DNA from 3 places in the Limosilactobacillus allomucosae genome. Region 1 is predicted to be linked to each of the others. Evidence: predicted binding sites of a transcription regulator. Region 1 holds the regulator's gene; each other region holds the start of a gene.

Region 1 (9,817 bases):
GGCCTTCAGCACCGGGTTCGGGTTTTCCGGCAGCTTGTCCGGGAAGAGGTTGTCCATGTAAATGACTTCCCCGTTCTGGTCAAACATTACTTCGTGAGCGCCGGCAGCAAAAGTGCCGTTTTCTGCGTCGATCCAGCGACGGCGGGCCAGGTAGTCCTTCAAGCTTTCCCGGTTCTCATCGGTCATGGTCTTGCCAACGCCGTCCCAAATTGAGGATGACATGTCATACATTACTGAAGTGGCTACGGCCTTGATCCGCTTGTCGATTGACGCTGCCGTCAGGACATGGCTGCCCAGGCCGCAGATGCCGATGGCCCCGATGCGTTCCCGGTCAACAAATTTTTGCAGGCCGACAAAGTCGACTGCCGCGCTGAAGTCTTCGGTGAAGACGTCTGGAGAAGCAACATTGCGCACCTCGCCGCTACTTTCACCGGTAAATGACTGATCAAAGGCCAGAGTCACGAACCCGCGCTGCGCCAGCGTCTGAGCGTACAAACCGCTTGACTGTTCCTTGACTGCGCCAAAGGGACCGCTGATCACGATTGCCGGGTAGGCCTGCTTGTCGTCAAAGTCCTTTGGCAGGTACAGGTGGCCAGCCAGAACGATGCCAAAACGGTTGCGGAAGCGGACGCTTTGCACGCTGATGGACGGGTCGATCTTAAATACTCTGCTGTCGTTTGCTAAAGTGTTCATGTTGCAATTTTCCTTTCTGTGTCTGCTTGCTTATTGATGTTATAATGATTGTACAGGCTAAAGTTAACTTTAGCGCAAGCCTTTTTTCAAAAAAATCTGAAAGGAATTTTTTATGCCAACCTTAAAAGAAAAAGCAAACACTTTGTCAATCACTGAAGTTTCAAAATTGTGCCAGCTGCCGGTTTCCACCCTGCGCTATTATGACAACCAGGGCCTCATTCCGGGCTTGCGGCGGACGGACCAGGGAGTGCGCGAATTTGACCAGCGCAATATCGACGCGGTTAGGATCATCGAATGCCTGAAAAATTCCGGCATGTCCATTACCGACATCCGCACCTTCATGACCTGGTGCGTGGAAGGCGACTCCACCCTGCCCCAGCGTTTGGAGATGTTTAAAAAGCAGCGCGAAGCTGTTTTGCAACAGATCGCGCTGCTTGAGCAGACACTTGAGACTATTGATCAAAAGTGCGAGTATTACACTTTGGCCGTCAAAGACGGCACTGAAAAGAAAGTCATGGCCAAATACCATCCGGAATATTAGCCTAAAAGTCAGTGCTTTCAGCCAATTCCTGCCATTTGGCGATTTCCGCGGACCGGTCGGCCAGCTTTTTCTGCGCAAGCTCAGATATGAAATGATCCTCGTTAAAAGGGGACGGAAACTACCCCCAATGCTGCCTTAACTTCTTTAACAGTCAAGAGATATGAAATGATCCTCATTAAAAGAGGACGAGCTATTTTATTAATTGGTATGCTCTTCCGTTTTTTATTCATATTAAAAAGCCTACTATAGATGAATTTCCTCAATACTATCGAAGCCGGAAGTGATATTGCGACTGTCATATTAACAGTTATTGAACTAGGGCAACCATTTGGCGGCTGACTTTGTGACAAAACTCTGCATTGATCAGCTGTCGGTCTCGAAAATACCTACTATTCGCTGATTTCGGATCAGAAGTAGGTAGTTGTATATTCAAGCGGCTTAACTTTACCTACTCTTGATCCCTTTTTCGAAATCGTAGGTAAAATTGAATATTTAAGGAGTGATTGGGTTAGACCGACTTTGTGATTTACCTACGATTCAGCGATTTTCTGCTAATAGTAGGTAGTGTTAGGATTGCCTAACTTGATATACATTGATTTTTACCTACTATGCAGTCGATTTTTGAAAAAAGTAGGTAATGATGAATTCTTCATACGTTATTATGCAGGATCTCTTGTATAAAGCGTACTAATGGCGTTTGACTGCGGCTTTTGTCCAACCGATCACTAAATTCATTGACCACGACTATGGAGCCGGCATTCAGCCAGTCTTTTTCTATTAAAGTTTTGGAACGGACTATAGCGATCTTGGCGATGTTGCGTACCTGCAGCGATATTTTCTCAAAAGCAGGGCACGCAGCCGTTTCTCATATATCAGCAAAACAAAATCGCCGGCCTGGATGCTTGTGACATCTGGGTCGGCGATTATTGGTGTCTATCTAAATGAATGAACTATTTGATCGTGCCATCCAGGTTGAACAATGGCAGTTTGCCTAAGAACGCCACGTCATCCCGATCAGCAGCGGCGCCTTCAGCTAGGATGGCGGCTTTGGCAACGATTTGGCAACCAGCCAGATTGAGCAGCTTTTCAGCTGATTTTAAAGAGCCCCCGGTACTGACCACGTCATCGACTAAGACAACTGATTTTCCCTTGAGTTCGGCTGCATCGGCCCCATCAAGCACGAGCAGCTGCTGTCCCTTGGTCGTAATGGAGTCAACGGCAGTCGTCAATGGATTTTCCATATAGCCCTTGACTGACTTGCGGATCACGAATGAGCGGGGATGACCAGACAAAAGACTGATGTCATGTGCCAAGGTGATGCCCTTGCTTTCAACGGTTACGACATAATCAAACTTTTTAGGCAGCTTGGGTAAAAGCAGTTCAGCCGCTGTTTTGGACATGGCGTCGTCGCCCAGCAGCACGAACGAGGCAATGGCAGTGTCGTCACTGATTGGAATCAGTGGCAGGTCACGAGTTTGGTCGCCAACGGTAATACGATATTTTTTCATAATGACTCCTCCTAAAGCGCGGCTAACAGCGGCAAGACGACTTTCAGCAATCCACCAGACAACAGGCCTACGAATGGATCCAACCAGTGCATAACCTACCCGTTAAATACGAACATTAACTAACAAAGATAATCAAATTAAGGTAATTTACTAGAACATTATTAAACCGATTATCTACAAATGTCAAGATAATCTTAAAAACCGCCTTTCGTTTCAGCGGAAGACGGTGGCAAAAGATTCAATTTAGGGCCACAATTGCAAATCAACTATAATATAATTGAGAAAACGGCACGATAAGAGATCAGCCATTCATGATTAAGCGGGGATGATTATGAGCGAACAAGTCAAGGATCCATTAATATTTGAAACGTCCTATCGTAAAGACACGGCTGCGCATCTGGATGAAGAAATCGAAAAACGCTATCCGGGTAAGTATCATGAGCAGGAACTGTTGACGGACTATCCAACGGTCTATATTATCGATAATCAGGGCAAGCAGAGCGACTACAAAGAGGACTATACGGTTTATGTCGGCGAGACCATCGATATTCAGCGCCGGACGCTGGAGCACTTGGATGTCGATCCGGAAACGCGTGAGGACTGGGAGGAGCTGCGCAATGCCAAAAACGCGCATATGTTCGTGATCGGCCATGAGCATTTTAATAAATCGTTAGCATTAGACATCGAAAACCGCATGATGCAGTACCTGAGCAGCGTAGACGTGATCTCCAAGCTGAACAATCGGCGTGAGAATGCCCAGCGCAAGTATTACACGAGCGAGGAGTTCATTCCGATCTTTAATCGTATCTGGGACAAGCTGGGTGAAAATAAGAAGTACCGCAACCTGTTTCCGCCACGTCAGCTGCTGGAAAAGTCCGCTATCTTTAAGGCCTCACCGTTCAATAAGCTGACTGACGAACAGAATCAGGCCAAGAAAAAGATTCTCAAAACCGTTGAGCAGGCATTGGCTAAAAATCAGACCGGTCAGCTGGTTTTGGTGACTGGCGAGGCAGGGGCCGGCAAGACGGTGCTGATGAGCAACATTTTTTACGAGCTGGCCAAACAAGATCAGCTTAACGCCATAATGATGGTCAATCATCCCCAGCAGGTCAAGGTCTATCGGCAGATCGTCAAAAAACTGGGCGTGGGCGATGATGAAACGGTCGTCAAGCCAACTCACTTTATTAACAAATACGATGAAGATCATAAAGTCGACGTGGCCTTCATTGATGAGGCGCATCTTTTATGGACAAAGCGGAACCAAGGCTATTATGGGCACGGCGACAATCAGCTGCTTGATATTCTGCAGCGGGCCAAGGTGGTTTTGGCAGTCTATGATCACAAACAGGTACTGACGGCCGACGAGATCATGGAAAATGAGGACTGGCAGCAGATCAAGCGACTGGCCGGCGATAAGGTGATTCGGCTCAAAAATCAAATGCGGATCGCGGCGTCTGACGAAACGATTCGCTGGATTCGCGATTTTATCGACCAGCGCCGCATTTTCCCGATCCCGCAAGATGACCAATATGATCTGCAGGTGTTTGATGATCCGAAAGCAATGCAGGAAGCCATTGCCCGGTTTAACGCGGAAGATCATGGTCATGGCATCAGCCGCATGGTCGCCACGTTTGACTGGGAATACTCCAGCAACCGCAAGCCTAAAGATGGCAGCGACTACTGGTGTGTAAGCGAAGGCGCCTGGTCAATGCCATGGAACCTGCAGCTAAAGAGCAAACAAAAGCAGCGAAACGGCGTCAACTATGATGATCTTTCCTGGGCCGAGCAGCCGCATACGATCAAGGAAATCGGCTCAACCTATACCGTCCAGGGCTTTGACCTCAATCATGTCGGCGTGGTTATCGGTCCATCGGTGAAGTATCGCGATGGCAAGGTGGTCTTTGATCCTAGCGCCAGCGCCAATAAAAAAGCCGTGCAGCGCCGGACAATGAAAGACAATTCCAAGCAAAGGTTTGGCGAGCAATTGCTGCACAACGAATTGAACGTTTTGCTGACGCGGGGCGTGCACGGCCTGTATCTGCACGCGGTTGATCCGCAGCTGCAGGCGGCCTTAAAACGGGCAGCCATGGGCCAAAGACATAATTAAAGTTGGGATTAATGTAGTCAGCCAATAGCAGTCAGGTTATGGGGCAGAACCTAATCAGCAATTAAGAAAGGATCTATTCCAATGGATGAATTTGAAAAAATGATCAGTGGTCGACTGTATAATGCATCAGATTCAAAGCTTGGCGTTTATCATATGGAACGGATGGCACTGTGTCAGCGTTTAAACCAGACTTTGATAACGGATCAGGCTGCGATTGAGCATCTGAAAGAAGAATTGATTCCTTCCGCCAAGGGCAATGATTTGGGCATCTTCTTGCCATTTTACTGTGAGTATGGCAGCAATATTCATGTTGGTCGCGAATGCTTTATCAACTATAACTGCACTTTTTTAGATGACGCACCGATTACTTTAGGCGATGGCGTCATGATTGGCAGTGGGGTCACGATTGCCACGCCATGTCATCCACTGTTGAAAGAAGAACGCATGGTGACGGAATATCCAGATGGCCGTCACGACTTAGAGTACGCCAAACCAGTTAAGATTGGCGCTGATTGCTGGATCTGCTCAAGTGCAACGATTATTGGCGGAGTCACGATTGGTGCGGGCAGTATCGTGGCGGCTGGTGCCGTGGTAACTAAAGACGTCCCCGCTAATTCTTTGGCAGCCGGCGTGCCCGCGCGCGTGATTCGGCAGCTGGATGAAAAGGATCGCATCAATGTCTGGCAGACGTATCAGGAAAATAAAATACCGCGTTCGCTACGGGAAAAGGAACGCGGCTGATAAGTTTTTGATTTGCGAGCCTAAGCAGAATGCGGCATCAAACTGGCTGATTTGGGAAGCTGGTCATTGTTCGACTTGCCCGAAGTTATAATCTGGAAATTATCTGCCAGAAGTGATTGGAAAGAGCGGTCGTTAGAATCAGGATTACGCTGGTTGGGGTCGATTGCATAAAATTCTGCATAATCTGCCAATCAAAGTTTTCATTACCTACTATATTAAAAAAAGCGATGCATAGTAGGTAAATTTCGGTGTATATCGAATTAGGAATCCCTAACTTTACCTACTAATCCTTAAAAAAATTAAAATAGTAGGTAAAGTCGATGTTGGTCAGGATTGATTAAACGAAAAATATGCAATTTTACCTACTATTTTTTTGAAAATGCCCTAAAGTAGGTAAAAATCTCAGAATCTTTTATACATTACCTACGATTGACGAAAAAAACGTGAATCGTAGGTAATTTAGCATCAAAATGGTCGGAAAAGTCAGTCGCCCATCAAATGAACGGGGCCGGCACACAACCAAAGTCATTGAATATGTCACTTTGCAGTCGCCCATCACGTGAACGGGGCCGGCCGCGAATTTTCCGCTATGAGAACTGTGAACGCAGCTAAAAATGCCATCGCAGCTCAATAAGCGCAGCCCTTCGCAGTCCCTTAGGCAAGCCGCGCTGTCACGAGTCAAACGCGAGCTGATGGGGATGGCATGAAACAGGCAGCGGGTTGGTGTGCCGTGCATCAAGCTTGGCAGCTCGCAACCTGATTTGCCATTGACCGGACAGCTTAATGACGACTGGCGCGGTGAGCACTGCTGCCACCAATTTTGTGCACCTGGCGCTTGAATTTTTGACCGTTGGCTGGTGTAAAGTGGAAATGCCGCATTTTGCCGGCAAATGGACGCCCGCTGAGCCGGATCGTCGTCCAGCGGCGCATCAGTTCGGTCATTTCGTGCAGGTCCTTTAAAAGTGAGGTCTGACCTTCTGTTTCGGCTGCTTGTTTAATGTCGGTCTGCAGCCGCATGATCAGATTATTGTGGTACTGGAGCAGTTCCGCAGTCAGTGGGGCGTTGCGGTACTGGTTGAACAGTTTTTGAATCAGCTCCATGGCTTCTTTAGCGTTTTGGGGCTGAACATAGCGGTTTTCTTCGTTCATAGGTAACTCCTTTGCTTGAGGACGCTTTCTTGATAATCAAGAGGCAGCGGCTTTTGACTAATCTTGACATTTTTATCGAAAAAAAGTTTGACTATTGTTGACTTTTATCGGTGGGGTTGGTATATTATAAATTGTGTTTAGCACTTAGGCAGTTAGAGTGCTAAAAGGAAGTGATGCCAATGCTAACACAGCGTCAAAAGCAAATCCTGCAAGCGATTGTACGTCAATATACGGCGACTGGTCAACCGGTCGGCAGCAAGGTTTTGGCTGACAAGCTCCCAATTAAGGTCAGTTCAGCCACGATCCGCAACGAAATGGCGGTTCTGGAGCGAGAAGGCTTCGTGAAAAAAGAGCATTCCAGTTCTGGTCGCGTTCCTTCCAAGCAGGGCTATCGCTATTACGTTGACCATCTGCTTGATCCGGCAGCCGTTACCGACAGTGATCTGATGGTAATCCAAAATTCATTGGGTGCCGATTTTCACAAGATTGATGAGATCGTTTCGCATTCAGCCGATATTCTTTCAGCGCTGACGTCTTACACGGCGTTTACGCTGAAACCAGAACAAAAAGACGTGCACTTGAGCGGTTTTCGCTTGGTGCCGTTGGGGAATCAAAAAGTTATTGCCATTCTGGTTACGGATAGTGGCGAGGTGGAGAGTCAATCATTCACCTTGCCTAAGAATCTGGATACGCAGGCTTTGGAGGCCGTGGTACGCTTGATCAATGACCAGCTGGTAGGCTTGCCGCTGGTCACGGTTGTTAAGCATCTGCAGACTGACATTCCATTAAAGGTTAGTCAGTATCTGCATAGTCCCGACGGCTTTCTGCAGATCTTTGACAGCGTATTGGGGCAGGCTGCTCGCGAAAAATACTTCGTCGGCGGCCGGCTCAACATTCTCGGCTATTCTGATCGGCAGAATCCACAGGCGCTGCGGGCATTGTATGGACTGCTCGATCAAAGCGATAATCTGTCAAGTATCATTGACGCCGACTCGCCAAATGATGGGGTCAACGTCAAGATTGGCAGTGAGATTGCCGACAACCAGGTGCTCAACGACTACAGTCTGATCACCGCTACCTACGACGTCAACCAATACGGCAAGGGCATTATCGCCGTGCTGGGGCCAACGCGGATGCCTTATTCGCGGACGATTGGTCTGGTTGACGCGTTCAGACGCGAGCTGGCTAAACGACTGCTCGACTACTATCACAATTATTACGATTTATAGGAGGGGTTCGATGGCTGAAAAGAAATCAGCAGCTGCCAAGGAAGAAAAGGCGGCTCAAGCAGCTGAACAGACTGCGGCTGACCAAACGGCTAAGAATGCCGAAGAAGCCAAGGATGCCAAGTCAGCTGCCAAGGAAGATCCAACTGCCGCGCTCAAGCAGCAGATTGCCGATCTGAAAAAGCAGCTGGATGAAAAAGACGACCAGTATCTGCGGGCGCAAGCGGAAATTCAAAATATGAACAACCACTTTAAAAAAGAACGCGCGCAATTGATCAAGTATGATGGTCAAGGACTAGCTAAAGACATCCTGCCTGTTTTGGACAACTTGAAACGGGCCTTGGCAACTCAACTGGATGACAAGCAGGCCCAAGAGTTCAAGAAGGGCATTCAAATGGTTCACGACCACTTGGAAAAGGCGCTCAAGGACCATGGGATTGTTGAGATTCCAGCTGAGCCGGGCACGCCTTTTGATCCGACCAAGCATCAGGCGGTTCAAACCGCGCCAGCTTCGGATGATCAAAAAGCTGACACCATTGTTCAGGTTCTGCAGGCTGGCTATGAAATGAAGGATCGGGTGCTGCGTCCTTCAATGGTCGTTGTTGCACAATAACTTAGATAAACCAATATAAAAAGAGGGAAAACATTTATGGCAAGCAATAAGATTATCGGTATCGACCTTGGTACCACTAATTCCGCCGTTGCCGTTATGGAAGGTAACGAACCTAAGATTATTACCAACCCAGAAGGTGGCCGGACGACTCCTTCTGTCGTATCGTTCAAGAATGGCGAGGTTCAAGTCGGTGAAACGGCTAAGCGCCAAGCAATCACCAACCCAAACACCATTACTTCAATCAAGAGTCACATGGGCGAACCAGGCTACACGGTTGACGTTGATGGCAAGAAGTACACGCCACAAGAAATTTCGGCAATGATCCTGCAATACATCAAGAAGTACGCTGAAGACTACATTGGCGATACGGTAACTCAAGCCGTTATCACGGTTCCAGCCTACTTCAACGATGCTCAGCGTCAAGCTACCAAGGATGCCGGTAAGATTGCTGGTCTGGAAGTTAAGCGGATCATTAACGAACCAACTGCTTCCTCACTGGCATATGGTCTGGACAAGAAAGACAAAGACGAAAAGATCCTGGTTTATGACCTTGGTGGTGGTACGTTCGACGTTTCCATCCTTGAACTGGGCGATGGCGTCTTCCAAGTTCTCTCTACTTCTGGTGACACTCATCTGGGTGGTGACGACTTTGACCAAAAGATTATGGATTGGCTGATCGATGGCTTCAAGGCTGAACAAGGCATTGACCTGTCTCAAGACAAGATGGCTCTGCAACGGCTGAAGGATGCTGCTGAAAAGGCTAAGAAGGAACTTTCCAGCTCACAATCCGCTGAAATCAACCTGCCATTTATCGCGCAAAAAGACGGTCAGCCGGTACACCTGGACCAAACGCTGACGCGGGCTAAGTTCAACCAACTAACCAACGACCTGGTTGAAAAGACCAAGCAGCCAGTTATGAACGCTCTGCATGATGCTGGCTTGGACTTCAACGACATTGATGAAGTTATCTTAAACGGTGGCTCAACGCGGATTCCAGCCGTTCAAGAACTGGTTAAGGACTTGACTGGCAAGGAACCAAACCACTCCATCAACCCTGATGAAGCCGTTGCGCTGGGGGCTGCCATTCAAGGTGGGGTTCTGACTGGTGACGTTAAGGACGTTGTTTTGCTTGATGTTACGCCGCTTTCCCTTGGTATTGAAACCATGGGTGGGGTAATGACGAAGCTGATCGACCGCAACACGACGATCCCAACTTCTAAGAGTCAGATTTTCTCCACG
Region 2 (9,817 bases), 480 kb from region 1:
ATTGCTAAAGTATTAGCAGCATTCTTCTTTTTGGGCTCATTAAAGTTAGGTACGGCATTACTAATAGCTTCAACCCCGGTCAATGAGGAAGAACCGGCTGAAAAAGCCCGAATAAACAGGACCGCCGACATCCCGGCAACCGGCGTTCCAAACGAGGCCGTTGCATGATAGGTCAGATGACCAGTCGCAATATTGAAAAAGCCCCAGATGATCATCGCGGTAATCATGATAATAAAGAAGTATACCGGAACCGTTAAGAAATTGGCACTGTCGCTCAATCCCCGCAGATTCAGAATCATAATCGAGAGGACGATAATCACCGAGATCGGTACCGAATACTTATAAAGCTGCGGAACCGCAGAAACAATCGCTTCCGTACCAGAAGTCGTCGAAACCGCAACCGTCAGCATATAGTCAACCAGCAGCGACCCGCCGGCAACCAAGCCACCCGTCCGGCCCCAGTTTTCAGTGGCTACGACATAGGCACCGCCACCACTGGGATAGGCATTGATAATCTGCCGATAGGAAAGCGTAATTGCTACCAGCAGAATCAAAACCAGCGCTGCAATCGGCAATGAGTACCAGATTGCCGCCGCCGACAGCGTTACCAAAACGGTTGTAATCTGTTCAGTACCATAAGCAACGGATGATAAAGCATCCGACGATAACAAGGCCAAAGCTTTAAACTTTGTTAAATGGGCCTGGCCTTCATCCAGCGTCTTCAAGGGCTTGCCAATGAGGACGCGTTTTAAATACCGCCACATATTCTTTTTCTCCTTCACTCTATTAAAATATAAAGTCAACAGTTATTCTACACCACGTAAATGGTTAATACCACCCAGGGCAGATTGATCACGCAACAGTTTTAGAAAATTGTTTTTTACTGATCAACATGAGCATTGACGCGCCGTCCCAATACAAGATCTTCACCTTCAACGCTGCTGTTGATGCCCCACCAGTAAAATACCAGCGAGCACAAAATGATCACGACAAAATCAAACGGATACTGAATCCAGTTCTGACCGCCAAAGCCAGCGCTGCCCAGATAAGACATCACCGAGATAAACAGCAGGTAGCCCAGCAGCCAGCCACAGCCCTTCAGCTGGATCTTCCATGAAGCGTGATGATAGCGAATCTCATAATAAGCATAGATTGGCAGACCCAAACAGATCACAAAAATTACCTCAATCGTCGTTGGCCACATTGCCCAATAGATCGCCAGGCTGGTCAAGACAAACGACAAAGGCGCCATCCATTTTAAAGAACGGGGCTTAAACGGCCGCTTAAGATCGGGTGCAATTCTTCTAAGGGCAACCGCAGCTACCGGTCCAGTCAGATAGGCAATCAAAGTCGAGGCCGAAATGACGCTGGCAAGCGCGCTCCAATTACGGAAAATGCAGACCAAAACCGCTGCCAGAATCAGATTAACGATCATAGCAAAGCGAGGTACCATATAGCGGCGCTGAAGTCGTCCCAGCCAGGCTGGCAAATGATCACCGCGTGCCATTGCCGCCAGCGTTCTGGAAGCATTGGTAACAAAAGCAACCCCGGTGCCAAATGGCGAGACGAACGCATCAATATACAACAGAATCGTCAGCCAATTGATTCCCATTAAGATTGCCAGATCCGCAAATGGCGAGGCAAAATCAATACCATGCCAGCCGTGCGCCGTTAACAGCGATGGCTTAACTGCTCCTACAAAGGTAATCTGCAGCAGAACATATAATACTGCCGTAATCGTCAATGAGATTACGACGCCACGGTAAATGTTTTTTTGTGGATCCTTCATTTCACCACCCAGATTGACAACCGTCTGGAAGGCATCATAAGAAAAAATAATTCCGGCTACCGTAGTCGCTTCAAAAATCGAACGGCTGCCATAAGGCATAAACTCATGGATGCTTTGGCCGAAATTACTAGTGTGAAAACCACTCAGCATTAACACGATGATCGTCAAGGTTGGCATCAGCAGCTTAAAAATCGAGATCAAACCAGTAAAATGCGTCAAGATCTTAACTGACCAGAAATTGATCAGCGTAAAAACGATCATAAACGCAAAGACCACCAGCAGTCCTTGATTGGTAATGCTGCCTTGACTGACAAATCTGAGCGTCCAATTAGCCCAGCTCCATGGCCATGAGCTCATATATTGTACTGAAGCCACCGCTTCGATGGGGATCAGTGTAATCAAGGAGACCCAGTTGGCCCAAGCCGCTATGAAACCTAAAAGCGGGCCATGACTGTACTGAGCGTAGCGACTCATCCCGCCGCTTTCAGGAAACATCGCACCCAGTTCAACGTAATTAAAAGCAATCACCATGATGATGATCGCCCCTAAAATCCAAGAGATGACTGCTGCTGGCCCGGCAATCCTAGCCGCCTCGCCAGCACCAAACAGCCATCCGGATCCGATCAATGAATTCAGAGCCAGTAAAATGACTGATGTTAAAGACATTTTCTGACTAGGCATTTTTGATGACATAAAAATACTCCACTAAATAAAATAGCGTCCATTGGTTTGAATGGACATACCTAACAGAATACCACTAAGCAGTCACTAAACGCAAAAAAGCGCCTCAATAATGTTGAGACGCTTTTTATTCATTGTTTGGCAATGGATTACATCATACCGGCGCCGCCTTGAGGAGCAGCTGGCTGATCATTCTTTGGTTCTGGCTTATCAGCAACAACGGCTTCAGTAGTCAAAAGCATTGCTGATACCGAAGCAGCGTTTTGCAGTGCCGAGCGCGTAACCTTGGTAGGGTCAACGATGCCGGCCGCAACCATGTCTTCATACTTGTCAATGGCAGCGTTGTAGCCGATGCCTGGCTTTTCGCTCTTCAAACGGTTAACGATGATTGAGCCTTCAACACCAGCGTTTTCAGCGATTTGACGAACTGGGGCCTCCAATGCCTTCTTAACGATGTTGACACCCGTTGCTTCATCGTCGCTTTCGGTTTCAACGTTTTCCAAGGCAGGAATTACGTTGATCAAAGCAGTACCACCACCAGGTACGAAGCCTTCTTGAACGGCAGCCCGCGTAGCGTTTAAAGCATCTTCAACGCGGTACTTCTTTTCCTTGAGTTCCGTTTCAGTAGCAGCACCGACCTTGATTACGGCAACCCCGCCAGACAGCTTGGCCAGACGTTCCTGCAGCTTTTCTTTGTCGAATTCAGAAGTCGTGTTGGCAATTGCCTGCTTGATCTGTTCAACTCGTTCAGCAATTGCATCCTTAGCACCGTTGCCGTCAACGATCGTCGTGTTGTCCTTGGTTACGGTAACCTTGTTGGCAGAACCAAGTTGAGCAATCGTAGCATCCTTTAAGCTCATGCCCAGGTCATCAGAGATTACGGTACCACCAGTCAAAATGGCGATATCCTGCAATTGAGCCTTACGACGATCGCCAAAGCCTGGCGCCTTAACCGCGCAAACGTTGAACGTCCCGCGAATCTTGTTCAATACCAAGGTTGGCAGAGCTTCACCGGTAATGTCGTCAGCAATGATCAAAAGCGAGCGGCCTTCTTGAACAACAGCCTGCAGCAATGGCAGAATGTCTTGAATGTTGCCAATCTTCTTGTCAGTGATCAGAATGTATGGATTGTCCAGATCAGATTCCATCTTGTCCGTGTCGGTTACCATGTATTGAGACATGTAGCCGCGGTCAAAGCTCATCCCTTCAACCACGTCAACCGTCGTGTCAACGCCACGGCTGTCTTCAATCGTGATTACGCCATCGTGGCCAACCTTTTCCATGGCATCGGCAATCAGTTCACCGACTTCAGGGTTGGCAGCAGAGATGGAGGCAATTTGCGCAATGTCATCCTTGCTTTGCACTTCATGACTCATCTTGTGCAGTTCTTCAACGGCAGCCTTGGTAGCCTTGTCGATACCGCGACGAATGCCAACTGGGTTAGCACCGGCAGCAACGTTCTTCATCCCAGCGTTAACGATGGCTTGCGTCAAAACGGTTGCCGTCGTCGTACCGTCACCGGCGTTGTCGTTGGTCTTGGAAGCAACTTCAGAAACAAGCTTGGCGCCCATGTTTTCAAAGTGGTCTTCCAATTCAATGTTCTTGGCGATCGTAACCCCATCGTTAGTAATCGTAGGCGCGCCATAGCTTTGTTCCAAAACAACATTGCGACCCTTAGGACCGATCGTCGTCTTAACCGTGTTGGCCAGCTTGTCTACCCCACGCAGCATTGCCTTGCGTGCATCTTCAGAAAACTTAATTTCTTTTGCCATTTTAGATTTTCACCTCATTAATATTGATCGAATGCGAAAACAAGTCTATTTAGTCAACGATGGCAACCAGGTCTTTTTCACGAACGACCAGGTACTTTTCACCATTGTATTCGACTTCATTGCCTGCGTACTTGTCAAACAGGACGCGGTCGCCTTCCTTAACGGCTGGAGCAACTTTTTGACCATTGTCCAGGTAACGGCCTTCGCCGACTGCTACAACCGTACCCGTCGTTGGCTTATCCTTGGCATTGTTAGCCAGGACAATTCCGCCAACCGTCTTTTCTTCAGCTTGTTCCGCTTTAAGAACAACGCGATCTCCTAATGGTTTTAACACGTTAATCCCTCCATCAATCATCATTAATAATTCAGATATTCTTTTTAGCACTCTTATCACCCAAGTGCTAATTACATGATCTACTATATCATGATCTTGCTAAAATGCAACAATTATTTTGACCAATTTTGACTATTATTTTATAGAAATCGCTTTAGTTGCCATTCTAACGGCATTTTGACTTTTTGACTTTTTATCAAAAAACGCATGACGATTGCTCGCCATGCGTTGAGTTATTTTTGACTGTCTTTAGTATTGTTATTTTCAATAAAGTAGATCAGAGTCTGCAGTTCATTGGTCAGGTCAATATTTTGTACCTGAACGTCTTTTGGCACTGACAGACGAACCGGCGTAAAGTTCAAGATACCATGAACTCCGGCTTCGACCAGCTCATCAGTAACAGCCTGCGACTTTTCGCCAGGCACCGTTAAAATAACGACATCAATCTGCTGTTCTTGCAGCTGCTTTTTCATCTCGCCAACCGGGTAGACAGGAATCCCACTCTTAACGGTATTTGCTAAGGCTGGTTTAGGATCAAAAGCCGCGCTGATTCGCAGATTGGTGCTTTGGTGGAAATTGTAGTTCATCAAGGCGCTGCCCAGACTGCCGACCCCAACCAAAGCCACACTGGTCAGCTTATCTTGATTCAAGATACCCTTGAAAAAGTTCAAAAGCTTTTCCACATCATAGCCATAGCCGCGCTTGCCCAATTCGCCAAAATAGGAAAAGTCGCGTCGAATCGTTGCCGAATCAACTTTAACCGCCTCTGATAATTCAGTCGATGAGACGCGCCGTTTATTGGCATTAAGCAAAACGTTCAGATACCGATAGTAGACCGGCAACCGCTTAGCCGTGGCACGGGGAATTTTACGCGTTGCCATTAATAGATTCCTCCAATTCAGATTCTAGTTTGTGAAAATTATTCCTTAATCATTTTAACAACTCCGCTAAAGTTTGTGAACTATTTTCCAAGAAAAGAATCGATTTTTATTTAAACATGTTCTCTATTATGCTACAGGCTTCACTGCATGTCCATTAATGATTTGTGAAATCCATGTCATCAGCTGATCATGGATGTTTTGACAATGACAAGTGATTTTTTGCGACATTAATTCAAAATTTAACATTACTAATCAGTCCTGTTCTCCAGCTCGCGACCTGGTCTGATCTTGTGCTACAATCTTAACTGACTATCTACTTTAAAAAATGAGGTTGAATTATGCTGCTATTGCAAACCAATAATGTTGAACGTCGCTTTGGCAGCGATGTTTTGTTTCATAATATGAATATGCAGATTCAAGAACATGGCCGAACTGCATTGGTCGGACGCAACGGTGCGGGCAAAACGACCTTCTTGAAAATCATTGCCGGTTTAACTGAACCTGACGAAGGCACGGTTACTCACGCCCGCGACCTGACGATTGGCTACCTGGCTCAGAATCAAGGACTTGACAGCCAAAACTCAATCTGGACCGAATTAGACAGCGTCTTTGCTCCTTTACACGAAATGGAAAGACAGCTGCATGAACTGGAGAATCAACTGGGGACACTGACGCCTAAAGCTACGGACTACCAAGACGTTTTAGCAAGCTATGACCGTTTATCCGAGCAGTTCAAAAAACAGGGCGGCTATGAATATGCGTCTCGCATGCGAGGAGTACTGCACGGTTTTGGTTTTGATGAAGCAATGTATGATACTTCAGTCAATGCGCTTTCTGGCGGTCAAAAAACCAAGCTGGCCCTGGCAAAGATTCTGCTGCAGTCACCCAACCTTTTGATCCTAGACGAACCAACCAATCATTTGGACATGGGCGTCTTAAGCTGGCTGGAAGACTATCTTAAAAGCTATCAGGGCGCACTTTTGATTGTCTCTCACGACCGCTACTTCTTAGATCGCGTAGTCACCGACGTTTACGATCTTGACAATCATACGCTGATCCACTATACCGGCAACTATACGCAGTTCGTAACCCATAAGCGTGAACGGCTGCAGGCTGAATGGAAGCATTATGAGCAGCAGCAAAAAGAAATTGCCAAGCTGGAGGATTTTGTCAATCGCAACATCGTAAGAGCTTCAACTACCAAACGTGCCCAGGCTCGCCGCAAGCAGCTGGAAAAAATGGATCGCTTGGAGCGGCCGACTACCGATGATTCCTCGATTCATTTTCAATTCCACAGTGACCACGCTTCGGGCAACGAGGTCTTGGATGTCGATGAACTCAATATCGGCTATCAAGATCAAAAGCTGGCTGGCCCATTGTCGTTTAAGGTTCGCAAAGGTCAGCGCGTCGGTATTATCGGTCCAAACGGAATTGGCAAATCAACGCTTTTAAAGACGCTTTTGAAAAAGATTCCTAAACTTAGCGGGACGATCAAATTCGGCGCTAATCTGGAAATCGGCTACTACGACCAGGAACAGCAGCAGTTGCATCCTGAAAAGACCGTTTTAGAAGAAGTCTGGGACGACCATCCTGAAGTTTCCGAAAAAGACATTCGCTCGCTTCTGGGCAGTTTTCTATTTGTTGGCGATGACGTCTACAAACCGGTCAGCGCGCTTTCAGGTGGGGAAAAGGCACGTCTGGAGCTGACCAAGCTTTCATTTATGCCAATCAACTTTTTGATCCTGGATGAGCCAACCAACCACTTGGACATTGACAGCCGCGAAGTCTTGGAAACAGCCATTAACGAATTTGATGGGACGGTTCTGTTTATCTCGCACGACCGCTACTTCTTAAACCAGGTCGCTACCGATATCCTATATATGACGGCTCATAACATGACGCATTATGAAGGAAACTACGACGACTATCTGACCCAACAGGCAAAACTGGAGCAGCAGACACAGCCAGCAGCCAAAGTCAAACAGTCAACCGGTCAGCTTTCCTATCAGCAAAGCAAAGAAACTCAGCGTGCCCGACGCAAGCTGCAGCGGCAGGTCGATCAATTAGAAAATCAGATGGGGGAACTGGAGACCAAGCAGGCCGCGATCGAAGCTGAGATGGCCAAGCCTGAAATCGCCGTCGACATCGCTCAGCTGACCGATCTGCAAAAAAAGCTGGATGCCTTAAAAGCCCAAAGCGAAGACGTTGAGCTGCAATGGACTGAAGCCGCCGAAGCCCTGGAGATATTTGATCAAGAAAATCAATAAGCATATACGCTGCCGATCAACATAAATAAAGACCGCTGGACCAGATTTGATCCAGCGGTCTTTTTATTGACGGAACTTACGCGTATTTTCCGCCAAATGAACCAAGCCGCGCAGAAAGTCATGCGTCGTGGCTTCATAGTCGTACTTTTTGCCTAATTCGTAAATGTAGCCATTGATGTAGTCGACTTCGGTATTTCGACCATTATGCATATCCTGATACATTGAAGGATAGTGCAGTGGATTGCCGACGCGGCTGACGTATTCAACCGTCTTCCATTCGGTCTCACGATCATTGAGCAGCTTGATGCCAGCTCGTTCAGTCACGTCATAGGCTTCATTAATCAATTGTTTGCTCAGCCGTTCAGCACCAGGATAATCGATAAACTGACCCATCTGAATCTCAAACAGCGTACAGATCGTATTGACAACCGAGTTAAAGACAACCTTGGTCATCAAAGTTCCCAAGAAGTTGGTCGTCAAAGTCGGATTCAGATTGGCAGCCTTAAAGTCGGCAATGATCTCATGCGTGCGCTCATCCGGCTTTTCCGTTTCGTTGGCAACATTGATTGATCCAGCACCTGGCTTGCCAATAAAATCAACGTCGCCAGCCTTGTTTAGCACAGTCCCGATCAGACAGGTTCCGGCTAAAACATGCTCTTTGGGAAAATACTTGTTTAGTTTTTCAACGTGACCCATCCCATTCATGCCTGAAAAAACGTACTGCTTTTCTGGCTTAAAGAAATGGGCCGAGCGCTCTAAGAGGTCCTGCAGCGTCATCTGCTTGGCAAAAACGATAAAAACGTCTGGCTCGCCTTGATACTCTTCTGGTGAATAAATATTGACCGGAACCAGATGCCGATTTTCATGGTCACGGGAAACATAGACCCCACCTTGTTTTTTGATGGTTTCAACTTCGGGTGCCCAGTTGTCGACAAAATCAACCTGCGCACCCGCATTTTCCTGCAGCAGCACCCCAAAGCGCAATCCCATCGCACCTGCACCTAAAACCGTATATCGCAGCGTCATCTCAATCACTGATCCTTTCCTAAAACTTAATTAAAACATGTCATTGGGCCTGATTTATTTCACTTCTTAATCAACGCCTTATATTCTAATCTTATTTTAATTAAAAATCAATGAGAAAAACCTGTTATTTAAAATAGATCCGACAGTGACGATGGCAGCCAGGATTAAAATCATGCCCACAGCGCGGACAGCTTCCCTGCTGATATTGTGCAAACTGCATCAAGCAGCCACAGACACCGCATAAGACTGGCCAGTTGTCTCGCTCACAGGCCATGAAATGATGGTTTTCTAAAGCATCATGACATCGATAGCAGGCATAGTATTTTTGGCAACGACTGCATTTCAAGGCCGCAACGTCAACTGCCAAGTGATAGTGCCGACAGCGGCCAGCCTGATCTAAATCTAAACCGTGAATTTCCATTATGACGTCATCCCTGGCAGATCAACCTTGGTCACCTCGCCGCTGATAAACGACTTTTTCGTGCCATCTGCCAACTCCAATACCAGGCCGCCTTGATCGTCAATGTCGACGGCTTTGCCAACTGCTTCATCATTGCCGATTTTTAAGACGACTGGCCGATTCAAGACCAACGAATGAGCCCGATACTCTGGCAGGAATTTTCCTGAATCGTATTCACTATAAACGTTCATGATTGCAACCAAAAGCCTGGCAGCCAGCTGATTTCGATCAATGATCTGCCTAGGGGCAATGCTGCCGGCTTTTTGAGCCACTGCCGCCGGAAAATCGACGGTCGATAGATTAATCCCGATTCCTACAATTAATGCTGCCGACGATGCCGATTCCAGTTCCAGCGTTGCCTCAGTCAGAATACCGCAGACTTTGTGACCGTTCATATAGATATCATTAACCCACTTATATGAAAAATCACGATCAGGAAAGGTTTGCTTCAGTACTCGACCAACTGCAACGGCGACTCCGGTTGTTAAAAGGCCAATTTTAGGCAGCGCGCTCATTGGATTATGCGGCAAAACCAAGCTAAAATACAAGCCTGTCTTTTGCGGCGAATAGAACTGGCGGCCGCGTCTGCCATAGCCGGCCGTCTGCT
Region 3 (9,817 bases), 430 kb from region 1:
CAAGCCTGCCGCCAAGCCAATTAAAACGGCGCGGCCTGCTTGGCGCAGATTTGAATAACTGAGTCCTGCAATTCTAGTTGTTTTCACTTTCTTCTCACACCTAAAAAATTTTTTACCTAATCAGTCTAGCACAAATCAAAGCAATCAAAAAAAGCGTTTGGAAAAATCCAAACGCTTTTAAAATCGTTAATTTAGATATTAACGGTTTTCGATGTCTTGACGAGCTTGTTCGCTCAGGTTGTAGAAGGAGTGAATCCCCTTGTATTGAGCAACATCGCCCAGGTTGTCTTCGATCCGCATCAGTTGGTTGTACTTAGCAAGACGGTCAGTCCGGCTCATGGAACCAGTCTTGATTTGGCCGGCGTTAGTAGCAACAACCAGGTCAGCAATCGTCGTGTCTTCGGTTTCACCAGAACGGTGGGAAACGATTGCCGTGTAGCCAGCTTCCTTAGCCATTTCGATCGCTTCAACCGTTTCCGTCAAGGTACCGATTTGGTTCAACTTGATCAGGATTGAGTTGGCAGCACCCATCTTGATACCCTTGCGCAGGTAGTCAGTGTTCGTAACGAAGAAGTCGTCACCAACCAGTTGAACCTTCTTACCCAGCTTGTTGGTAATCGTTACCCAGTCATCCCAGTTGTTTTCGTCGATTGGGTCTTCTACGGATACGATTGGGTACTTTTCAATGATGCCCGTCAAGTATTCGATCCATTCTTCAGTAGTGTATTCTTCACCAGTGGACCAACGCAGCTTGTACTTCTTGTCTTCGTCGTTCCAAAGTTCAGAAGCAGCAACGTCGCAGGCAATAGCAATGTCCTTGCCTGGCTTGTAGCCAGCGTCTTCAATTGCCTTGATCAGGTATTGGAATGGTTCTTCGTTGTTGGCAAAGTCAGGAGCAAAACCACCTTCGTCACCAACTGAGGTAACCTTACCAGCAGCTTCCAGTTCCTTCTTCAGGGCGTGGAAAGTTTCGGCACCCCAACGAATTGCTTCACGAACAGTTGGTGCACCAACTGGCATGATCATGAATTCTTGGAAGTCAACCTTGTTGTCGGAGTGGGCACCACCATTGATGACGTTCATCATTGGCGTTGGCAGCAGATGAGCATTGAAACCGCCAAGGTAGTTGTACAGTGGCACTTGCAGCTCATCAGCAGCAGCCCGTGCAGCAGCCAAGGAAACGGCCAGGATAGCATTAGCACCCAGCTTGCCCTTGTTAGGCGTACCGTCAAGCTTGATCATAGCCTTGTCGATGGCAACTTGGTCCGTAACTTCCATGCCAACGATTTCCTTGGCGATTACGTTGTTAACGTTGGCAACGGCCTTCAAAACACCCTTGCCGCCGAAACGGTTCTTGTCGCCATCGCGAAGTTCAACTGCTTCGTGTTCACCAGTAGAAGCACCAGATGGCACGATGCCGCGGCCAACGCCACCGGCTTCAGTGTAGACTTCTGCTTCAACAGTTGGGTTACCACGTGAGTCCAAGACTTCACGAGCATAAATATCAGTAATGAGTGACATTGATGAATCTCTCCTCTGTCATTTTAAAATTGGAAAGTTCTTCCGCTTTCCATTGTATTATTCAGAACAATTTAAAACAAGCTTTATCTTAAGAGTTTACAAGCTTTAAGAAACGATCAGGATCCAGGCTGGCACCGCCAACCAAAACGCCATCGATATCATCATAGGCCATCAAGGCTTTGATATTGGTTTCATTGACGCTGCCACCATAAAGAATTCGGACAGCGTTGCCAATGTCTTCACCATACATATCGCGAATCGTCTGGCGAATCAGATAACAGCCCTCAGCAGCTTGTTCAGGATCAGCACTTTGGCCAGTACCGATTGCCCAGCTTGGCTCAAAAGCCATCGTAACCTTGGTAACGTCAGCCGGTGACAGTCCCTTTAGATCTGCCAGAATGCGGCTGACTACCCAACGAACCTTTTTACCGGCAATTCGTCGTCCCATCGTATCATCACAGCAGACGATCGGACACAAGCCATTGCGCAAGGCAACCTGGACTTTTTGATTGATCAGCTCATCAGTTTCATTAAATAAACGACGCCGTTCAGAATGTCCCAGAATGACATGATGAATGCCAGCCAGAGACAATGAGCGCGGACTGGTTTCGCCGGTGTACGCACCTGCAATCCGGCAATAGCAGTTTTCAGCAGCGATTTTTAACGGCGTATCTTTCGCGGCTTGTACCATCGACGTTAATGAAAGCGTCGGTGCAGCCAGGACGATTTCTCGTTCACTGGGATCCGGCAATTCATTTTTAATATAGTTGACAAACTCAACTGATTCAGAAACCGTTTTGTTCATCTTCCAATTGCCAGCGATGATTGGTACTCGCATGCAAAAGCCCCCTTTTTTAATTTTTTCCGCCGCTTTAATTTTAGCAAAAAAAGCGACTGAATCGCTACTATGCTAATCAATCGCTTATCTAGCTTTACTTTTCAGAAATCGCTGCGATCCCTGGCAGTTCTTTACCTTCCAAGTAAGTCAATGAGGCACCGCCACCAGTTGAGATGTGGCTCAAACGGTCAGCAATCCCCAATTGCTTGGCTGCAGCCGTGGAGTCCCCACCACCAACAATCGTCGTAGCATCAGTCAACGTACCCAGGAACTTGCCGATTTCCAGCGTACCCTTGGCAAAGTTGCTCATTTCAAAGACACCCATTGGGCCGTTCCATACAACCGTCTTGGCATCAGCCAAAACGCTCTTGTACAGTTCAATCGTCTTAGGACCAATGTCCAATGCCATCCAGCCATCGTCAATGTCACCTTCAACTACCTTAGTGTTGGCGTCATTCTTAAAGGCATCAGCAACCACATTGTCAATTGGCAGAACCAGCTTGTCGCCGGCCTTGTCCATAATTTGCTTGGCAACATCGATCTTGTCTTTTTCAACCAGTGAGTTACCAGTCTTAATGCCCTTGGCAGCGTAGAACGTGTAAGCCATCCCACCACCGATGATGATCTTGTCGGCTTTGTCCAGCAGGTGGTCGATAACGCCAATCTTGTCAGATACCTTGGCACCACCCAAGATGGCAACAAAAGGACGAACTGGGTTGTCAACAGCGTCACCCAAGAACTTGATTTCCTTTTCCATCAAGAAGCCAACGCCTGACTTGCCAGCGCCGATTGCTTGGGCAATACCAACGTTGGAAGCATGAGCACGGTGAGCAGTACCAAAGGCATCGTTTACAAAAACATCGCCCAATGATGCCCAGTACTTGCCCAATTCAGGGTCGTTGCCTGATTCACGCTTAACGTATTCACCGTCTTTAACGTCTTCGTAACGCGTGTTTTGAACCAGCAGTACGTCACCATTGTTCATTTGGCTGATGGCGTCTTCCAGCTGCTTGCCTTCCGTTACCGGAACAAAAGTAACCGGCTTGTTCAGCAGGTTGGAGAGACGTTCAGCAACTGGACGCAGCGACAGACCTGGCTTGTCTTCTTCTTTCTTGATCCGACCCAGGTGAGAGAACAGGATTGCTCGACCGCCATGATCGATAACGTAGTTGATCGTTGGCAGAGCAGCCACGATTCGATTGTCGTCACCAACGACACCATCCTTGATTGGCACATTGAAGTCAACGCGCATCAAAACTTTTTTGCCTTCCAATGGAAGATCTTCAACAGTCATTTTAGCCATAATTGACCAATTCCTCCTTAATCTGCAAAGAAGGCGGGCGGAGTTTCCTCCTCCCGCCTTTCAATTGATACTATTCAGTTCGCTTTACAGGGTAGCGAAGTGAAGCAGCGTACGGATCATGTTGCAAGTGAAGCCGTATTCGTTGTCGTACCAAGCAACCGTCTTAACCAGTTGTGCGCCATCTTCGCCTTCCATGATTTCAGTTTGGGATGGGTCAAAGACGGAACCAAAAGTAGAGCCGATAATGTCGGAAGATACGATTGGGTCTTCAGTGTAACCAAAGGCTTCGTTGCCTTCAGTTGCCTTCTTCATAGCGTTGTTTACGTCGTCAACCGTAACCTTCTTGTCCAGAATGGAAACAAGTTCAGTCAGGGAGCCATCAACAACACCAACACGTTGTGCGTGACCGGACAGCTTACCGTTCAGTTCTGGAATAACCAGGCCGATAGCCTTGGCAGCACCAGAAGAGTGAGGAATCGTGTTCGTGCTTGCAGTACGGTTGTTACGCATCTTCTTGCCACGAGGACCATCCAGGATGGCTTGCGTAGAAGTAAATGCGTGGATCGTAGTCATGGTACCAACCTTAACGCCGAATTCCTTGTTCAGGAAGTAAGCCATTGGAGCCAGGCAGCTGGTCGTGCAAGAACCAGCAGAAACGATCTTGTCGTCAGCCTTCAGCGTGTCCAGGTTAACGCCTGGAACAACAGTTGGGATGTTACCAGCAGGTGCAGAAATCAGCACACGCTTTGCGCCAGCGTCCAGGTGTGCTTGTGACTTTTCTGCAGAAGTGTAGAAACCAGTACATTCCAGAACGAAGTCAACACCATCGTTCTTAACCCAAGGAATGTTCCGTGCATCGCGTTCAGCGTATACAGGGTATTCCTTACCGTCTACAACGATGCCCTTGTCAGTAGAAGAAACTTCGCCAGGGAACTTGCCGTGAGTAGAGTCGTACTTCAGCAGGTAAGCCAGCATTGAAGGAGTAGTCAAGTCGTTGATTGCTACCACTTCGATGTCCTTGGAGCCCAGTTCGTGGATCCGACGGAATGCCAAACGACCAATACGGCCAAAGCCATTAATACCAATTTTTACAGTCATACTGCAATTTCCTCCTTTAGGAAAATAATTCAATGTTCCTGTTTAGTTTAACATATATTTTTATCCAAAATTGACATTTTTAAGGAAAAAATTCGGAATTTTGGCTGTTAGCTAAACAATCGCACTAACCTACGTTTTTTATAATACTCAAAACCGACTAACTTGTCCATGGAAATGTGTTCAGTTTTAGAGAAACCAGCTTCATCCAATTTTTTTGTAAAAATATTCATTTTTTGCTTGCATTTTATCATCACTGGGGATATTATAATAAACGTTCGTGTTAATTCAGCGAGCTTAAAATCATTTCGCGCCCTTAGTGTAATGGATCGCACGTGAGATTCCGGTTCTCGAGATCCGGGTTCGACTCCCGGGGGGCGCACTTAAATATAAAAAAGCACTGGTCAGACTGATCAGTGCTTTTTTATTGCCACGAAGTCAAAAACACATCACGACATAATTAAAAAGACCTCATCCATAATCCTGGACGAGGTCTTTTTAAACGGAAAAGCAAATTACTTTTCTTCAGCTGGCTTTTGCTTAGCCCACTTGCGAATCGCTTCGATTTTCTTTTCCTTCTTAGCCCGCGTGTAACGGTCTGCGACTGGGCGACGGCCTTGTACGCCGTATGGATGTGCTTTACGCATTGCAATATGCCTCCTTTATATCTAACGTAAATAATCAACATTCCAATTATAAAGGTCAGGTTATTAAAAATCAACAACTATTATTGCAACCAACTGATCAGCAATAAATTTAAAAAAATTTTTGGACGGTCGATTTGAATCTTGGACATCTTGCTCACTTTTGATCTTTTTCAACACAAAGGCTATTCAGCATCAATTTTGGAAACGGTAGCACTATTTTCACAATTAAAAATTGATAAACGTTTTCCATTGATTTGACCTATACCAATTTGCCTATAAAAACATCAAATCGCCTTAAACAGGCACTTGTCAATAATACCAATTTGGTGTATAGTCTTAGACATCACAGAGGTTAACAATTAATTCATTCACAATTTCAACTAAACGGGGAGATGAGACTTATGTTTAAAAAGAACATGCACGAATTAAACGAACTCAAGAAAATGATCGAAAACGATGATCGCGCAATGCTGGATGCCGAAATCGCCAACCAAGAACTGAGCATGATCTCAGCCGATCTGAAATAACTATACCTATATTATCAACCAGTATTAAGGCACTGCCGCTAACGATATCAGCATCGTTAGCAGCAGTGCCTTTTTTTCTGACAAAACATTTGACCTTTTCTGACCTATCGAGTATAGTATTCACATAAGTTAGCAATCGATGCTGACTACTGCTAATTAAGAGGGAGGCCAAAGCATGAACCTAGTTCCAACGGTCATTGAACAGTCATCGCGTGGCGAACGCGCCTATGACATCTACTCACGTCTGTTGAAGGATCGCATCATTATGCTGTCCGGTCCAATTGAAGACGACATGGCAAACTCAATCGTTGCGCAGCTGTTATTCTTGGACGCGCAAGATTCTACCAAAGATATTTACCTTTACATTAACTCACCTGGTGGCGTCGTAACCTCAGGGATGGCCATCTATGATACGATGAACTTCATCAAGGCTGATGTCCAGACGATCGTAATCGGCATGGCCGCATCAATGGCCAGCGTGCTGGTATCATCCGGTGCTAAAGGCAAGCGTTTCGGTTTGCCACATTCAACGGTTATGATTCACCAGCCTTCTGGTGGCGCACAAGGTCAGCAAACTGAAATTCAGATTGCGGCCGAAGAAATCTTAAAGACGCGTAAGATGATCAATGGTATTCTGGCTGAAAATTCTGGCCAGCCAATTGAACAAATCGAACGTGATACGGAACGCGACCACTACTTAACGGCCCAAGAAGCCGTTGATTATGGTCTGCTTGACGGAATCATGGTAAGCACACTATAACCAACCGCATATGATTAAATCCCAAGTTCTCCTATACTTGAAGACATATTCAAGGAGGAGGACTTTTTATGAAGCAAGATTTTGTCGAAGTTGATATACCACGAACAAAGAAGCCGGTTACTAAGCGCTCACGCTTGACTGCGACCGTTTCACTGCACCAAGTAAAAATTAATGTCTACCAAGAAGCAGATCCCGCTCTGGTTAGTGAGATCATTAAAGCAGTAGCCGCTTATGCTGGTTAACTGGAGTGCCCCTCAGCACGTCTACATAGTTTGTGGCAAGACCGATCTGCGGAAGGGGATTGATGGTTTGGCCATGGTGATCGCAGAGAATTATGGCTTGGAATTAGATAATGATTCGTTATTCCTATTTTGTGGCAATCGTAATGACCGCTTCAAAGGCTTGTACTGGGACGGCGAAGGATTCATCCTGCTTTATAAACGCTTTGAAAATGGTGGACTGCGATGGCCGCGACATCGAGAAGACGCAGTGGCATTAACCAAGAGTCAGATTAAGGCATTGTTAGAAGGCATCTCGCCACTGCCTCAGAAACGAATCAGGCCGGCTATTAAGGGACCAGGGTATTAACAAGTTCCTCTTTTATTTGCCTCCATTATCTGATAACCTAATGGTCATCAGATAATAAAGGAGGTGATTGGTAATGGCTGAGAAGATCACTTTAGAAGAAGCCTTGCGTGAAAACAAAGAACTAAAGGCTAAGATTGCGGAACTGACCGAGATGGTAAACTATCTGCAAAAGCAACTTTTTGGAAAAAAAACTGAAAAATTAAGTGCTGGCCAGTTGGATCTGTTTGATGACAACGAACAGGAAACCGTGCCAACGAATGATTCAACAGTAGAAAAGTTGACCACTACCGTTACCAGTCACCAGAGAAAATGCAAATCAAAGGAATCACGTAAACAATTGCTTGATTGCCTAGAACAAGTTGAAGAACTTCATCAGCTAAGCGAGCAAGAACTGACTTGTGATCAATGCGGTCAAATGATGACGGTTATCGGCAAACATGAACAATATCGTGAAGTTAAACTGATTCCTGCCCACTTGTGCTGCAAAATCGTATGTACTGAAACGGCTAGATGCGAACACTGTCAAGATCCGGAAACCGACAATGATGTACTCGTTCAGGCAAAGACGCCACAGCCCTTGTTTCCACACAGTTACCTTTCAAGCTCGGTAATCGCCGAAGTACTTTTTGAAAAGTTTGGTCTGGCAGTACCGTTTACCCGCCAGACGCAGTATTGGGAGCGCCTCGGACTTCCCATCACCAGCAAACATATGGCTCGTGGGGTAATTGAAGCTGGCGAAAGGTTTGGGCAAAAGATTTATGAACGTCTGCGTCAAGAAATCAAGGCAGCACCTGTGGTGCAGCTTGATGAGACGCCATTTCAAGTTCTGGATCTTGATCAATCACATGGCTACTTCTGGTCAGCCTGTTCTACGGCAGAATTCAGTCCACATCAAGTATCGTATTTCCACTATGCCCCTTCACGATCAGGAAAGGTTATTACAGAAATCTTAGGTGATGACTTTTCTGGCGGTATTATGTGTGATGGGTTTAGTGGATATTCTGATAATCGCTTACCAGAAGCGTATTGGGGGACCTGTCTGGTTCATATCAATCGCCAATTTAAGCGACTGCTTGATCCAAAGATTACCCGCTTTCAAGGGCAAAGTATTGCGAGTGACGCCGTGCGGATCCTTGCCAAAGTATTTCACATCGAAAAACGGTTGAAATATTCATCAGCAAGTGAGAAGGCAGCCCAAAGGCGTCAGCATTTAAAAGCGATGATTGATGATTTCTATCAGCTGATTGAAGAAGCCTTGACGAAATCGCCACTCAAACCGCTACGCAATGCAATCAAAAATGCCCTCAAATTGAAGAAGCGGGTTTACCAGATGTTCAGGCATGGAGAGCTGCCATTGCATAATAATCACAATGAGCAACTGATTCGTCCCACCACGCTGGTCAGAAAGAACAGTCTGTTTGCGAAGTCCACGGCTGGGGCCAAAGCCAATGCGATCTGGTATAGCATCGTGCAAACCGCAAAACTAAATCATTTGGATGTCTTTAAATATTTAGAGACCCTGCTTAGCGCCTTTACAAAACGCGAAACGCCAGAAATAGAGGCTTATTTGCCATGGGCTCGTGAAATTCAAGAAAGCTGCAAAGCCTAATTGATAAATGAACAGCGGTCGACCACGCAGAAATGCGCCGGTCGACCGCTGCTTTTTTGTTCTTTAATTTTTGAAATTGGTCACCGCTTAGTAGGCAACACGGTTCAATATGGTGTGCTTACGAATCATGGAGAACAGCGCCAAACTGAAGTAATCGTTTGACCTAAATAGCTAAAAAACCACGACTGCTATCCAGTCGTGGTTTTTTAATTGCTCTTTGCCTGCCGCAGCTCATCGGCATAAGCATTTAGCTTGCGCAGCCGATGATTGACTCCTGATTTTGAGATCGGGCCGCCTGGCACCAAAACGCCCAGCTCTTTTAAGCTGACCTCTTGATGTGCAAGCCGGGTTTCAGCAATTGCCCGCAGTTTTTCTGGCAAGCTGTCCAAACCGACCATTGAATCGATCAAACGAATATTTTCGATCTGACGATTAGAGGCATTGGCTACCTTATCCATATTGGCATTTTCACAGTTAACCAAGCGATTGACGGAATTACGCATATCACGAACGATTCGGATATTTTCAAACTTGAGCATGCCGTTAGTGGCACCGATCAGCTGAAGAAACTCCGCAATTTTTTCCGCTTCCTTTAAGTAGACGATATAGCCGCTGCGACGCGCCGTGGTTCTGGCATTTAGGCGGTAGCGATTGATCATCTGGGCAATCATCTCATTATGTTCTTCATATAATGAATAGATTTCCAGGTGATAGCGCGAGGTTTCCGGATTATTGACCGAGCCACCCGCTAAAAAAGCCCCGCGCAGGTATGAACGAATCATTAAATCATCCTTAAGCAGCGCCATTGGGACCTTTTCTTTGATCTGAAAGCCTTCTAAAATTCCCAAATCACTGAGAATCTCTTGCGCATGGTAGCGAAGCCTTACAACGTATTGATTGTTCTTTTTCAGCTTCATTTTTCGCCGGAC

Evidence for each region. Region 1 encodes HrcA, which represses chaperone genes, less so after heat shock. Its sites were predicted from a motif close to TTAGCACTCNNNNNNNNNGAGTGCTAA; they were not measured.
Region 2: groES (co-chaperone GroES) is a predicted target of HrcA. The motif match lies at 4,621-4,647, and genes of this name have one in related genera.
Region 3: clpP (ATP-dependent Clp endopeptidase proteolytic subunit ClpP) is a predicted target of HrcA. The motif match lies at 6,061-6,087, and genes of this name have one in related genera.

Annotation. Positions count from the first base shown of each region.
Region 1 covers NZ_CP154878.1:826,912-836,728, forward strand. The annotation lists gene ABC765_RS04020 (alpha/beta hydrolase) at 1-693, opposite strand, end outside; gene ABC765_RS04025 (MerR family transcriptional regulator) at 806-1,234, shown strand; gene ABC765_RS04030 (phosphoribosyltransferase family protein) at 2,185-2,742, opposite strand; gene ABC765_RS04035 (DUF2075 domain-containing protein) at 3,074-4,849, shown strand; gene ABC765_RS04040 (sugar O-acetyltransferase) at 4,931-5,590, shown strand; gene ABC765_RS04045 (hypothetical protein) at 6,371-6,739, opposite strand; gene hrcA (heat-inducible transcriptional repressor HrcA) at 6,919-7,968, shown strand; gene grpE (nucleotide exchange factor GrpE) at 7,979-8,578, shown strand; gene dnaK (molecular chaperone DnaK) at 8,615-9,817, shown strand, end outside.
Region 2 covers NZ_CP154878.1:344,909-354,725, reverse strand. The annotation lists gene ABC765_RS01585 (APC family permease) at 1-764, opposite strand, end outside; gene ABC765_RS01580 (APC family permease) at 881-2,482, opposite strand; gene groL (chaperonin GroEL) at 2,620-4,242, opposite strand; gene groES (co-chaperone GroES) at 4,292-4,576, opposite strand; gene ABC765_RS01565 (redox-sensing transcriptional repressor Rex) at 4,810-5,457, opposite strand; gene ABC765_RS01560 (ABC-F family ATP-binding cassette domain-containing protein) at 5,796-7,724, shown strand; gene ABC765_RS01555 (ketopantoate reductase family protein) at 7,788-8,750, opposite strand; gene ABC765_RS01550 (CHY zinc finger protein) at 8,875-9,171, opposite strand; gene ABC765_RS01545 (biotin--[acetyl-CoA-carboxylase] ligase) at 9,171-9,817, opposite strand, start outside.
Region 3 covers NZ_CP154878.1:394,034-403,850, reverse strand. The annotation lists gene ABC765_RS01840 (chloride channel protein) at 1-87, opposite strand, end outside; gene eno (phosphopyruvate hydratase) at 199-1,521, opposite strand; gene tpiA (triose-phosphate isomerase) at 1,610-2,359, opposite strand; gene ABC765_RS01825 (phosphoglycerate kinase) at 2,454-3,662, opposite strand; gene gap (type I glyceraldehyde-3-phosphate dehydrogenase) at 3,747-4,760, opposite strand; tRNA gene ABC765_RS01815 (tRNA-Arg) at 5,068-5,139, shown strand; gene ABC765_RS01810 (hypothetical protein) at 5,273-5,404, opposite strand; gene ABC765_RS01805 (hypothetical protein) at 5,806-5,931, shown strand; gene clpP (ATP-dependent Clp endopeptidase proteolytic subunit ClpP) at 6,107-6,691, shown strand; gene ABC765_RS01795 (hypothetical protein) at 6,760-6,933, shown strand; gene tnpB (IS66 family insertion sequence element accessory protein TnpB) at 6,923-7,279, shown strand; gene ABC765_RS01785 (IS66 family transposase) at 7,353-8,888, shown strand; gene whiA (DNA-binding protein WhiA) at 9,095-9,817, opposite strand, start outside.